DNA from 3 places in the Paenibacillus sp. JMULE4 genome. Region 2 is predicted to be linked to each of the others. Evidence: a T-box and tRNA genes for the amino acid it is inferred to sense, from the RefSeq annotation. Region 2 holds a T-box; the other regions hold tRNA genes.
What was found. The T-box of region 2 lies ahead of EXW96_RS06180 (valine--tRNA ligase). A T-box ahead of a tRNA ligase gene usually reads a tRNA of that ligase, here a tRNA-Val.
Positions count from the first base shown of each region.

Region 1 (4,159 bases), on a different contig from region 2:
TTGGGTGCGGGGCCCGCCAAGGGTTACCAAGTCCAGTCAAACTCTGAATGCCACAGACGTTATCCCGGGAGTCAGACAGTGAGTGCTAAGATCCATTGTCAAGAGGGAAACAGCCCAGATCATCAGCTAAGGTCCCCAAGTGTGTGTTAAGTGGGAAAGGATGTGGAGTTGCGCAGACAACCAGGATGTTGGCTTAGAAGCAGCCACCATTCAAAGAGTGCGTAATAGCTCACTGGTCGAGTGACTCTGCGCCGAAAATGTAACGGGGCTAAACACACCACCGAAGCTATGGGTCCAGCAATGGGCGGTAGGGGAGCGTTGTAACAGCGTTGAAGGTTGATCGTGAGGACAGCTGGAGCGGTTACAAGTGAGAATGCCGGTATGAGTAACGAAAAGATCAGTGAGAATCTGATCCGCCGAAAGCCTAAGGGTTCCTGAGGAAGGTTCGTCCGCTCAGGGTAAGTCGGGACCTAAGGCGAGGCCGAAAGGCGTAGTCGAAGGACAACAGGTTGAAATTCCTGTACCACCGTGAACCGTTATGAGCGATGGGGTGACGCAGAAGGATAGTGACGCGAGCTGATGGATGCTCGTCCAAGCAGTGAGGCTGGTGTGCAGGCAAATCCGCACATCGAAAGGCTGGGCTGTGATGGGGAGGGAAAATTGGAGTACCGAAGGTCATGAGTTCAGGCTGCCAAGAAAAGCCTCTAGCCAGGGAGAAGGTGCCCGTACCGCAAACCGACACAGGTAGGCGAGCAGAGAATGCTAAGGCGCGCGGAAGAACTCTCGTTAAGGAACTCGGCAAAATGACCCCGTAACTTCGGGAGAAGGGGTGCCCCGGTAGGGTGAATAGCCCGAGGGGGCCGCAGTGAAAAGGCCCAAGCGACTGTTTAGCAAAAACACAGGTCTGTGCGAAGCCGCAAGGCGAAGTATACGGGCTGACGCCTGCCCGGTGCTGGAAGGTTAAGGGGAGCGGTTAGGGGTAACCCGAAGCTGTGAACCGAAGCCCCAGTAAACGGCGGCCGTAACTATAACGGTCCTAAGGTAGCGAAATTCCTTGTCAGGTAAATTCTGACCCGCACGAATGGCGTAACGACTTGGGCGCTGTCTCGACGAGAGATCCGGTGAAATTTTAATACCTGTGAAGATGCAGGTTACCCGCGACAAGACGGAAAGACCCCATGGAGCTTTACTGCAGCTTGATATTGGACTTTGGTACGATCTGTACAGGATAGGTGGGAGCCTGAGAAGCATGAGCGCCAGCTTGTGTGGAGGCGACGTTGGGATACCACCCTGATCGTATCGGAGTTCTAACCTGGTGCCCTAAGCGGGTATGGGGACAGTGTCAGGTGGGCAGTTTGACTGGGGCGGTCGCCTCCTAAAGCGTAACGGAGGCGCCCCAAGGTTCCCTCAGAATGGTTGGAAATCATTCGCAGAGTGCAAAGGCAAAAGGGAGCTTGACTGCGAGACAAACAGGTCGAGCAGGGACGAAAGTCGGGCTTAGTGATCCGGTGGTACCGAATGGAAGGGCCATCGCTCAACGGATAAAAGCTACCCTGGGGATAACAGGCTTATCTCCCCCAAGAGTCCACATCGACGGGGAGGTTTGGCACCTCGATGTCGGCTCATCGCATCCTGGGGCTGAAGTAGGTCCCAAGGGTTGGGCTGTTCGCCCATTAAAGCGGTACGCGAGCTGGGTTCAGAACGTCGTGAGACAGTTCGGTCCCTATCTGTCGCGGGCGCAGGAAATTTGAGAGGAGCTGTCCTTAGTACGAGAGGACCGGGATGGACGTACCGCTGGTGTACCAGTTGTCTCGCCAGAGGCACGGCTGGATAGCCAAGTACGGAAGGGATAAGCGCTGAAAGCATCTAAGCGTGAAGCCCCCCTCAAGATGAGATTTCCCAGTACGTAAGACCCCTTGTAGACGACGAGGTAGATAGGTTCGGGGTGGAAGCACGGCAACGTGTGGAGCTGACGAATACTAATCGGTCGAGGGCTTATCCAAAAAGCACATGAAGATGATCAGCGGCTTGGTTTCGATCCAGTTTTCAGGGCGCAAGCCGCCTTGAAAGTGAAAATGCGATGTTTTCTGGCAGAAACATCAATACGTTTGGTGATGATGGCGGAAGGGAACCACGCGTACCCATACCGAACACGACCGTTAAGCCTTCCAGCGTCGATGGTACTTGGACCGCAGGGTCCTGGGAGAGTAGAACGTCGCCAAGCGAATATTCCCTGATAGCTCAGTTGGTAGAGCACTCGACTGTTAATCGAGTTGTCACAGGTTCGAGTCCTGTTCGGGGAGCCATACTTGCTTCCATAGCTCAGTAGGTAGAGTGCATCCATGGTAAGGATGAGGTCACCGGTTCGATCCCGGTTGGAAGCTCCATACATAAGGCCCGTTGGTCAAGGGGTTAAGACACCTCCCTTTCACGGAGGTAACAGGGGTTCGAATCCCCTACGGGTCATCCCGTGGAGGCTTAGCTCAGCTGGGAGAGCATCTGCCTTACAAGCAGAGGGTCGGCGGTTCGATCCCGTCAGCCTCCACCATTTTATGCCGCTGTAGCTCAATTGGTAGAGCAACTGACTTGTAATCAGTAGGTTGGGGGTTCAAGTCCTCTCGGCGGCACCAGAGATGAATGATCTACATATTGGGGATTAGCCAAGCGGTAAGGCAACGGACTTTGACTCCGTCATGCCTAGGTTCGAATCCTAGATCCCCAGCCATTTATGAGCCATTAGCTCAGTTGGTAGAGCACCTGACTTTTAATCAGGGTGTCGTAGGTTCGAGTCCTACATGGCTCACGTTGTAAAACGCGCGTATGGCGGAATTGGCAGACGCACCAGACTTAGGATCTGGCGGGAGACCGTGGGGGTTCAAGTCCCTCTACGCGCATCCGATACATAAAGACCCTTGGAACAAAACTTCCAAGGGTCTTTTTATATTGTTCTCAAGAAACGCCGCCGCTGCCCCTTGACAATCTCCTTGCTATATCCGTAGCCACAGACTTTCTGCACTATGCCCAGAAGGGAATGAGGACTTGACGTGGCTTATACGGTATAAGGTATCAAAAAGAAATTGACAGATGGCATAAGTATGTTATAATGTGAAATATAGAAACAAACTAATATATTAGATATTAGTTGAAGACAGTTAACCTCTTTGGTAGAAATTTGACGGGGATCTTGGAGTAGTGCTGCCAGATCAAAGCCTCTGATAAGGAATACTAAGGGAAACGAATAATCAAATACAACAGGATGGGAGTGTAAACATGGGCTCAAATCAAGTGGCCATCGTAACTGGCGGTTCGTCAGGACTTGGATTATCCGTTGTTCAGCGATTTGCCGAAAAAGGCTTGACCGTGGCGATCGTCGATATTGCAGTGGAAAGCGGAGAAGCGCAGAAAAACAGATTAAGAGCTGAAGGCTATGATGTTCATTTCTTCCCGGCCGACGTATCTGATCAAGAGGGTGCCAGAGTAGTCGCAGAGAAAGTCGTTAAAGCATTGGGCAGTATTCATATTCTGATCAATGCGGCGGGAATCATCAGACGCTCACCCAATGCAAAAGTAACAGACCAGGAGCTTAAAGGTGTCCTCGATGTTAACTTAAATGGAACCGTTTACATGTGCCAAGCGGTTCAACCTTATATGGCTCAAGGCGGAGGCGGTGCCATTGTTAATTTTGCTTCGATGCTTGCACATTACGGAAGCAAGAATTTGCTGTCGTACGCTGCCTCGAAAGGAGGAATCGTTCAAATTACGAAATGCTTGGCGGTGGATTGGGCTGAATATAATATTCGCGTCAACGCTGTAAGTCCTGGTTATATCGAGACACCATTGTCATCCGGCGCAACGAGGGATCCCGTATTTAAGGACAGAATTCTTTCGAGAACCCCGCAAAGACGTTTTGGGTTACCGCAAGAGGTTGCTGCTGCAATCGATTTTTTGAGCTCCAAGGACGCAAGCTTTATTACGGGTGCCGTTCTTCCTGTAGACGGCGGACTCCTCGCCGGAGATCCATCTTTATTCCCGCCTGCCTAATATTTTTATAAATAATAAACAAATGGAGGAAAGAAAAATGACACAAACACAAACTTTAAACGACTTTACAAAAATGGTTGGATTACCGGATCAGGCCATTGATATTAACGAGATCCCT
Region 1 is NZ_SGWF01000017.1:248,904-253,062, forward strand. Features, by position in the region: rRNA gene EXW96_RS20240 (23S ribosomal RNA) at 1-2,003, shown strand, start outside; rRNA gene rrf (5S ribosomal RNA) at 2,108-2,224, shown strand; tRNA gene EXW96_RS20250 (tRNA-Asn) at 2,231-2,306, shown strand; tRNA gene EXW96_RS20255 (tRNA-Thr) at 2,312-2,387, shown strand; tRNA gene EXW96_RS20260 (tRNA-Glu) at 2,395-2,466, shown strand; tRNA gene EXW96_RS20265 (tRNA-Val) at 2,473-2,548, shown strand; tRNA gene EXW96_RS20270 (tRNA-Thr) at 2,555-2,630, shown strand; tRNA gene EXW96_RS20275 (tRNA-Gln) at 2,651-2,725, shown strand; tRNA gene EXW96_RS20280 (tRNA-Lys) at 2,731-2,803, shown strand; tRNA gene EXW96_RS20285 (tRNA-Leu) at 2,815-2,894, shown strand; gene EXW96_RS20290 (SDR family NAD(P)-dependent oxidoreductase) at 3,271-4,041, shown strand; gene EXW96_RS20295 (2,4'-dihydroxyacetophenone dioxygenase family protein) at 4,079-4,159, shown strand, end outside.
Region 1: it has a tRNA-Val gene. The T-box ahead of EXW96_RS06180 (valine--tRNA ligase) is inferred to sense a tRNA for this amino acid. The anticodon was not compared.

Region 2 (4,159 bases):
AAGCCGCCGGGTATGAAGGTGCATCCTACGCGGGAGGGGGAGTCCGGTACGCTGCTTCACGCGCTGGGTTGGCATCTGGAATCGACGGGACAGCGCTGCCGTCCGCGACCTATTCACCGGCTGGACGAGGATACGACAGGACCGGTGCTGGCGGCCAAGAACGAATGGGCGCAATATCGGTTGGATGAAGCGATGCGGGACAAACGCGTAGAGCGGATATACGTCGCTCTGGTTCAAGGACATCCTTCCGACAACAGCGGCATGATCGACGCGCCGATCGGACGCGACAGGCACCATGCGACGAGAAGACGGGTATCCCGAACGGGGGATGCGGCAGTGACACGTTACGAGGTTTTGGAAAGGTTGCGTTCTGCCTCGCTTGTACGATTAAGGCTGGAGACGGGCAGAACGCACCAAATCCGCGTTCACATGAGCCATTTGGGACATCCCCTGTTGGGAGACCTGCTTTACGGCGGCCGGGCGGCGGGCATGGCCAGGCAAGCGCTGCACGGGGATGTGCTGATGTTTCCGGAGCCGCTCACGGGCGAAAGGGTGCAGGTGCGCGCGCCTTGGCCCGAAGACTTTGCGGCTCTTTATGAACAATTGAAAAAATAGTAGTCATGCTCCTCCCGCAGCAGCCATATAAATTGTAAAGACCAATGCGCTGACGATCTTTTCTTTTTTACGGAAAGGTGCAATAGGGAAGGGAGGAAGTTACTTTGACGAATCAGCATAACGGGATTAGGTTTGACATTTACGAGCGTGTGCATTTATCCGAAGGTGTGCTGGGTATCAAGGAACTGGAAGGGGTAGAGCTGACTCCTCACATTCAAGTGCTTCCACAAGGAGAACAAGCCGTGCTTCGCGGCAATTTGCTTTTGACGGGGACGTACGTCGATGAGCATGATCGGCCGGAACAGACGCTGCAGCATTTAATTCCGGTAGAAATTACGCTGCCGCTGAATCGTGTACAGCATGTCGAGGACATTGCCGTTGAAATCGAAAATTTCGACGTGGATTTGCTGTCGGAGCGAAGCTTGAATGTGACGGGAGTATTGTCGCTTGGAGGCATCGAGATCGTTTCGAGATCGGAATCCGAACTCTGGAGGGAAGCCGAAGAAGAGGTCGTGTTTATTCACGAGGTCTCGGAGCACCGTTCGGGAGTACAGGATGAATGGCCGTCGGCCATAAATTCCGCTGCAGAGGCCATCCCTCAAAGGGAACAAGCTCCGGCATCGGAGGTGCGGCAGGAGGCGGATGAGCCAATCAACCGGCACGAACCGGTTGCCAAAACCAGTGAACCGGTAAAGGAAGAAAAGCCGGTACAGGAGCCCAAAGCTGCGGAGACCGCCAAGCCGGAAGAAAAGCCGGTGCAGGATCTCAAAGCTGCGGAGGCCGCCAAGACGGAAGACTTTGCCGCTGAAGCGGAGACCGATACGGATGAGAAAAAAGAATTGAAAGTCGCCGTGGGCAGCAAAAAAACGTCTGAAGCACCCGAATCCTCCACGGAGCCGGTCTACAAATCCTTTGGGCTGGCGTCGCTGTTGAATTTTGCTTCCAAAAAATCGGATTCAAGGCCGCCGGAGGATGGACAGCCGACGCAGCAGGAGCTGTCGCCTTCCGAAAAAGCAGAATGGAAAAATTTGCTCCTTCATTCCGATCGCGAGCAGCAGCAATTCAAGAAGCTTCGGATGTGCATTGTGCAAAAGGAAGAAACGCTTGAAACGATTGCCAAACGCTATGATCTGAATCCGAGAGAAATCGCGCTCTACAACCGGCTCGGAGAAGGCGAATTAACGGAAGGACAAATTGTCTACATACCGAAATAAGGCTCAAAAATCCCCGATCCGGCCTAAACAGGCTTGAACGGGGATTTTTTTGGTTATACTTGTCTTAAGGCCAGTCTCAGAATAGGCGGGAGTAAAAACGGTTCTTGTATTGACTCTCACCTGATGATTGTTTATCATAGTACGCATAGATGCAGTAATAACGTTGAAAGGGAATAGTAGACAGCGAACCCTTCAGAGAGCGGAGCCGGCAAGAGGCTGGAAGGTTCCGCAGGACGTACCTGTTGAAGTCGCCCCGGAGTTGCCGAATTGAAAGCGAACCCTAGATTCGGCCGGTTACAGCCGTTATCTGTTTGAGTGCCGTATTTTGACCGGAGAGGACTCCGCGAGAATTTATGCCTAAGTACGGAATAAAGGTGGTACCACGGAAGCGAGAGCCTTTCGTCCTTTGCGGCGAAAGGTTTTTTGATGTGCTGCGGTGATGCGTTTATGCGAAAGATGCGTCCCTGCGACATATAGCCCCAACTGAATTCGAAAGCATATGGAGGTATTGCTGGTTATGGATGAAACAAAACAAGCGGCGGCGCCGGCTACGTCGATGCCGACAACGTACGATCCCAAAGAATCCGAGAAAAAATGGTATGATTACTGGCTGAAGGGCGGCTATTTTCAAGCGGGACAGCGTAAGGACGCGAAGCCTTACACGATCGTCATTCCGCCGCCGAACGTGACCGGTATGCTGCATATCGGCCATGCGCTGGATTTTACGCTGCAGGACATCATGATTCGGACCAAACGGATGCAGGGCTATGACGCGTTATGGCTTCCGGGCTCCGATCATGCGGGAATCGCTACCCAAACGAAGGTGGAACAAAAGCTTCGCGAGGAAGGCGTGACGCGTTACGATCTCGGCCGGGAGAAATTCCTGGAGAAAGTATGGGAATGGAAGGAGCATTATGCCGGTACGATCCGTGAGCAGTGGGCCAAAATGGGCTTCTCGCTGGACTATTCCAGAGAACGGTTTACGCTGGACGCAGGATTGTCCAAGGCGGTGCGCGAAGTATTCGTGCGTCTATATGAAAAGGGCCTGATCTATCGCGGCAAATATATCATCAACTGGGACCCGGCCGCCCGTACGGCGCTATCGGATATTGAAGTGGAGTACAAAGAAGTGCAGGGTGCGCTCTACCATTTAAAATATCCGGTCAAAGACAGCGATGAATATATCGTCGTGGCGACGACGCGTCCGGAAACCATGCTGGGCGATACCGCGGTGGCGGTGCATCCGGAGGATGAGCGTTACAAGCACCTGATCGGAAAAACGCTTGTCCTGCCGATCATCGGAAGAGAAATTCCGATTATCGCCGACGAGTATGTGGAAAAAGAATTCGGAAGCGGCGCCGTCAAGATTACGCCGGCGCATGACCCGAACGATTTTGAGGTGGGCAAGCGCCACGATTTGCCGCAGGTGCTCGTGATGGACGAATCCGGCTCCATGAATGCGAACGCGGGAAAATATCAGGGGCTCGACCGCTTCGATTGCCGCAAGCAAATCGTTGCCGATATGAAAGAGCTGGGTGTGCTGATCAAAATCGAAGAGCATGTGCATCAGGTCGGCCACAGCGAACGCAGCGGCGCCGTCGTGGAGCCATATTTGTCGACGCAGTGGTTTGTGAAAATGAAGCCGCTGGCGGAGCGTGCCGTAGAGGCCCAGAAATCCGCACAAGGCGTCCATTTTGTGCCGGACCGGTTTGAAAAAATCTATTTGCACTGGATCGAGAACGTGCGCGACTGGTGCATTTCGCGCCAACTTTGGTGGGGCCACCGGATTCCGGCGTGGTACTGCGGCGACTGCAGCGAGATCATCGTCTCCCGCGAAGATGCGACCGTGTGTCCGAAGTGCGGCGGCACACACCTAAAGCAGGATGACGATGTGCTTGATACCTGGTTCAGCTCCGCGCTGTGGCCGTTTTCTACTCTCGGCTGGCCGGAACAAACGGAAGACATGAAGCGTTATTACCCGACGGACCTGCTGGTAACGGGCTACGATATTATTTATTTCTGGGTCGCCCGCATGATTTTCAGCGGACTGGAGTTCACGGACAGCATACCTTTCAAGGATGTGCTCATTCACGGTTTGGTGCGCGATGCGGAAGGGCGTAAAATGTCCAAATCGCTCGGCAACGGCGTTGACCCGCTTGAAGTCATTGAGAAATACGGCGCCGATGCGATGCGCTTTATGATTTCAACAGGCTCTACGCCGGGGCAGGATCTTCGCTTCCGTTGGGAGAAGGTAGAGCAGGCACGTAACTTTGCGAATAAAATTTGGAACGCATCGCGTTTTGCGCTGATGAATCTCGGAGATTTCAAAG
Region 2 is NZ_SGWF01000011.1:191,060-195,218, forward strand. Features, by position in the region: gene EXW96_RS06170 (RluA family pseudouridine synthase) at 1-615, shown strand, start outside; gene EXW96_RS06175 (LysM peptidoglycan-binding domain-containing protein) at 720-1,829, shown strand; T-box leader at 1,984-2,239, shown strand; gene EXW96_RS06180 (valine--tRNA ligase) at 2,347-4,159, shown strand, end outside.

Region 3 (4,159 bases), on a different contig from region 2:
ACGAGAGATCCGGTGAAATTTTAATACCTGTGAAGATGCAGGTTACCCGCGACAAGACGGAAAGACCCCATGGAGCTTTACTGCAGCTTGATATTGGACTTTGGTACGATCTGTACAGGATAGGTGGGAGCCTGAGAAGCATGAGCGCCAGCTTGTGTGGAGGCGACGTTGGGATACCACCCTGATCGTATCGGAGTTCTAACCTGGTGCCCTAAGCGGGTATGGGGACAGTGTCAGGTGGGCAGTTTGACTGGGGCGGTCGCCTCCTAAAGCGTAACGGAGGCGCCCCAAGGTTCCCTCAGAATGGTTGGAAATCATTCGCAGAGTGCAAAGGCAAAAGGGAGCTTGACTGCGAGACAAACAGGTCGAGCAGGGACGAAAGTCGGGCTTAGTGATCCGGTGGTACCGAATGGAAGGGCCATCGCTCAACGGATAAAAGCTACCCTGGGGATAACAGGCTTATCTCCCCCAAGAGTCCACATCGACGGGGAGGTTTGGCACCTCGATGTCGGCTCATCGCATCCTGGGGCTGAAGTAGGTCCCAAGGGTTGGGCTGTTCGCCCATTAAAGCGGTACGCGAGCTGGGTTCAGAACGTCGTGAGACAGTTCGGTCCCTATCTGTCGCGGGCGTAGGAAATTTGAGAGGAGCTGTCCTTAGTACGAGAGGACCGGGATGGACGTACCGCTGGTGTACCAGTTGTCTCGCCAGAGGCACGGCTGGATAGCCAAGTACGGAAGGGATAAGCGCTGAAAGCATCTAAGCGTGAAGCCCCCCTCAAGATGAGATTTCCCAGTACGTAAGACCCCTTGTAGACGACGAGGTAGATAGGTTCGGGGTGGAAGCACGGCAACGTGTGGAGCTGACGAATACTAATCGGTCGAGGGCTTATCCAAAAAGCACATGAAGATGATCAGCAGCTTGGTTTCGATCCAGTTTTCAGGGCGCAAGTCTTGAGTTTTGTTCAAGCTTGGAGAGATACCCAAGTGGCTCAAGGGGACCCTCTGCTAAGGGGTTAGACTGCGTAAGTGGTGCGAGGGTTCGAATCCCTCTCTCTCCGTTGGCTAACTGTGGCGGCGTAGCTCAGCTGGCTAGAGCGTACGGTTCATACCCGTAAGGTCGGGGGTTCGATCCCCTCTGCCGCTACCATTTTTTTAATTGATTTTTAAAGGTTCGATATGCGTTTATCGAATGATGGAGGCTTAGCTCAGCTGGGAGAGCATCTGCCTTACAAGCAGAGGGTCGGCGGTTCGATCCCGTCAGCCTCCACCATCATATGCCGCTGTAGCTCAATTGGTAGAGCAACTGACTTGTAATCAGTAGGTTGGGGGTTCAAGTCCTCTCGGCGGCACCAGTATCCTGATGCGGAGCCGTGGTGTAGAGGCCTAACATGCCTGCCTGTCACGCAGGAGACCGCGGGTTCGAATCCCGTCGGCTCCGCCATGATTTACATCCTGTAAGGGATGAGAACCCATTAGGGTTCGTCGGAGCTTTAACCTCGTTAGCACTGCATCGCAGTCTCGAGTGAAACGAGAGTATCCCGTCGGCTCCGCCATGATTTACAAAGATTAGACCTGATCTATAGATGACAAGCTATAGTACATAAGGCTCGGTAGCTCAGTCGGTAGAGCAGAGGACTGAAAATCCTCGTGTCGGCGGTTCGATTCCGTCCCGAGCCACCATAGGCTTTTAATCCGGAGGCTTAGCGAAGTGGCCAAACGCAGCAGACTGTAAATCTGTTCTCTGACGAGTTCGGTGGTTCGAATCCATCAGCCTCCACCAGTTCATAAGAGCCATTAGCTCAGTTGGTAGAGCACCTGACTTTTAATCAGGGTGTCGTAGGTTCGAGTCCTACATGGCTCACCATTTGGTGACCGTAGAGAGACCTTTAGAAGGTCTCTTTTTTGCATTTTGTAAAAGTTACTGCAACGACTCACGCCCTCTTCGCTGACGATTCAAACGATTCGCTTCCCCCTTACATTTTCAAGCAATAAGCATGAGAACGGGCTATAATTCCCTGAGGTTGGCTTTTTCTTTAATGTAGTCGGCTGTACGGGAAGCCAACGCCATGACCGTATTCGTCGGATTGCCGGCACCCGAAGTAACAAAGATACTGGCATCACAGATGAACAAATTTGGAATGTCATGCGTCTGACCGTAGGAGTTGACCACGGAGCTCTCCGGGTCCGACCCCATGCGGCAGCCGCCCATCAGATGGGCGGTATCGGGCACGACGAACTCCGGCCTTCCGCCGGCGGCTTTAAGAATGTCTTTCATTGTACCTACGGCATGATCAATAAGCCGCTTGTCGTTATCGCCGTAGCTGAAGGTGACTTTGGCCAGCGGCATGCCGTTCGAGTCCTTGCATTCGCTCAGGGTGACGGTGTTGCCGGGGTCGGGCAGCACTTCGCCGACCATGGTAATGCGCGCATAGGCGTTATAGTCGAGCACCGCTTCACGCAGGCGTGTGCCCCAGACCGGACGGCTGCCGCCCGACTTGGAGATGCCCTGGGCAAAGCTCAGCGGCCTGACTCCGCGGGCGTGCAGCGTGTAGCCGCGCGTGACACCCCCGGTTAGATGATAGAAATCCTGCGTCGTCGCAAGTACCGGCGTTCCTTTGTACAGCCGCACATCGTGATCGAACCGCGCGTAGACGTCGTTGCTGCTGTGCGTCATGAACGCTTTGCCCACCCATCCGCTGCTGTTCGCAAGCCCGTTGGGGAACTGCGCATTGGCCGAGTTTAACAAAAGCCTTGGGGTTTCTACGACATACGCGGAGATAATGACCAATTTAGCCCGCTGTTCATAGGTCTTGCCGTTATGAACGAAGGTGACGCCGGTCGCCCTGCCGTCTTTACCGACGTTCACCTGCGTGACCATACAGTCGGGAAGAACCTCCGCTCCGGCCCGTATGGCTTTTGGAATGTGCACGATCAGTGTGCTGAATTTGGCGTTCGGCATGCAGCCCTGCGTGCAGAAGCCGCGGTTAATGCAGGGCGGCCGGCCCTCAAAGGGCGCTGACAGGATGGCGAGCGGGCTGACCACCCAGCGAATGCCAAGCTTCTCGCAGCCTTTAGCGAACAATTGGGCGTTCGGGCTGATCGGATCACGCTCCGGGTACGGATAGGGGCCGTGGAATGATCCCCAAGGGAAATACTTCGGACCCGATACGGCGATTTCTTTTTCCACTTTATCGTAGTAGGGCGCCAGATCCGCGTATCCGATCGGCCAGTCTTCTCCTACGCCGTCAAGCGTCCTAGACTTGAAGTCTGTCTCGTGAAACCGCAAGAAGACGCCGGTAAAATGCACCGTGCCTCCGCCTACCCCTTTGCCGGAATTGTTGTGCCCCATCTGGAGCGGGTCTGCACCATCTACAATGCGCGTATCCTGCCAGCCCAGCTGCTTCATGGCCAACTCATCGCTGGCAAAGTCGTGCTGCGGGTCGCGAAACGGCCCTGCATCCAGCACTACGATTCGCATTCCGGCTTCACTGAGCTCCTTGGCCAGAACCCCTCCCGCCGCGCCGGCACCCACAATGACGACGTCCACCGTTTCGTTTTCGTATTTCCGCTTCATTCTTTTTTCTTCTCCTCCTTCGCCTCCCAGGGATCGAGATGTTCCATACGAGCGTAGCCGCGAGGGTAAGCCGGTCCGCCAAATCCGATTTCCGACCATATCTCCGGATGGGAATAATAGGCTTCTATGCTCAAGGAAAGCAGCTTCTGGAAAAATACCTGCTGGGGTACGTCCCGCCACACTTCGTGAGGAACCGCCTCGCCCTGGCTGATCTCTTCCATAAGCTGTTTTTTCTGCTTCTCCTCCAGATGAAAGAAAAGCTTCGTATGGATGGACTGGCATGCGGCTTCCAGCGCCTGCAGACCCTGGCGAACCAGCTCTTGGACTGGAGGAATCCCGGGCTTGCGCTGGCTTTCCTCTCCGGAGGCCAGTGACCGGTCGATGTGGCCGAGCACGAATTGTATGATCTCCGGACGGGCGTCATCCATTAACAGACTGCACCATGCTCTCAGCATTTCCGCTTCCACCGTTGTGAGGAAGGTATGGCCCCCGAAGGTTTGCAGCCGGGAGTTAACGATTTTTCGCGTATGTTCATCCCATTCATGCTGTTCGTTCATCACATTGTAAGAGGGGTAGCGGGTAAGA
Region 3 is NZ_SGWF01000020.1:308,994-313,152, reverse strand. Features, by position in the region: rRNA gene EXW96_RS24350 (23S ribosomal RNA) at 1-894, shown strand, start outside; tRNA gene EXW96_RS24345 (tRNA-Ser) at 971-1,058, shown strand; tRNA gene EXW96_RS24340 (tRNA-Met) at 1,071-1,147, shown strand; tRNA gene EXW96_RS24335 (tRNA-Val) at 1,195-1,270, shown strand; tRNA gene EXW96_RS24330 (tRNA-Thr) at 1,277-1,352, shown strand; tRNA gene EXW96_RS24325 (tRNA-Asp) at 1,365-1,441, shown strand; tRNA gene EXW96_RS24320 (tRNA-Phe) at 1,605-1,680, shown strand; tRNA gene EXW96_RS24315 (tRNA-Tyr) at 1,695-1,780, shown strand; tRNA gene EXW96_RS24310 (tRNA-Lys) at 1,789-1,864, shown strand; gene EXW96_RS24305 (GMC family oxidoreductase) at 2,006-3,574, opposite strand; gene EXW96_RS24300 (gluconate 2-dehydrogenase subunit 3 family protein) at 3,571-4,159, opposite strand, start outside.
Region 3: it has a tRNA-Val gene. The T-box ahead of EXW96_RS06180 (valine--tRNA ligase) is inferred to sense a tRNA for this amino acid. The anticodon was not compared.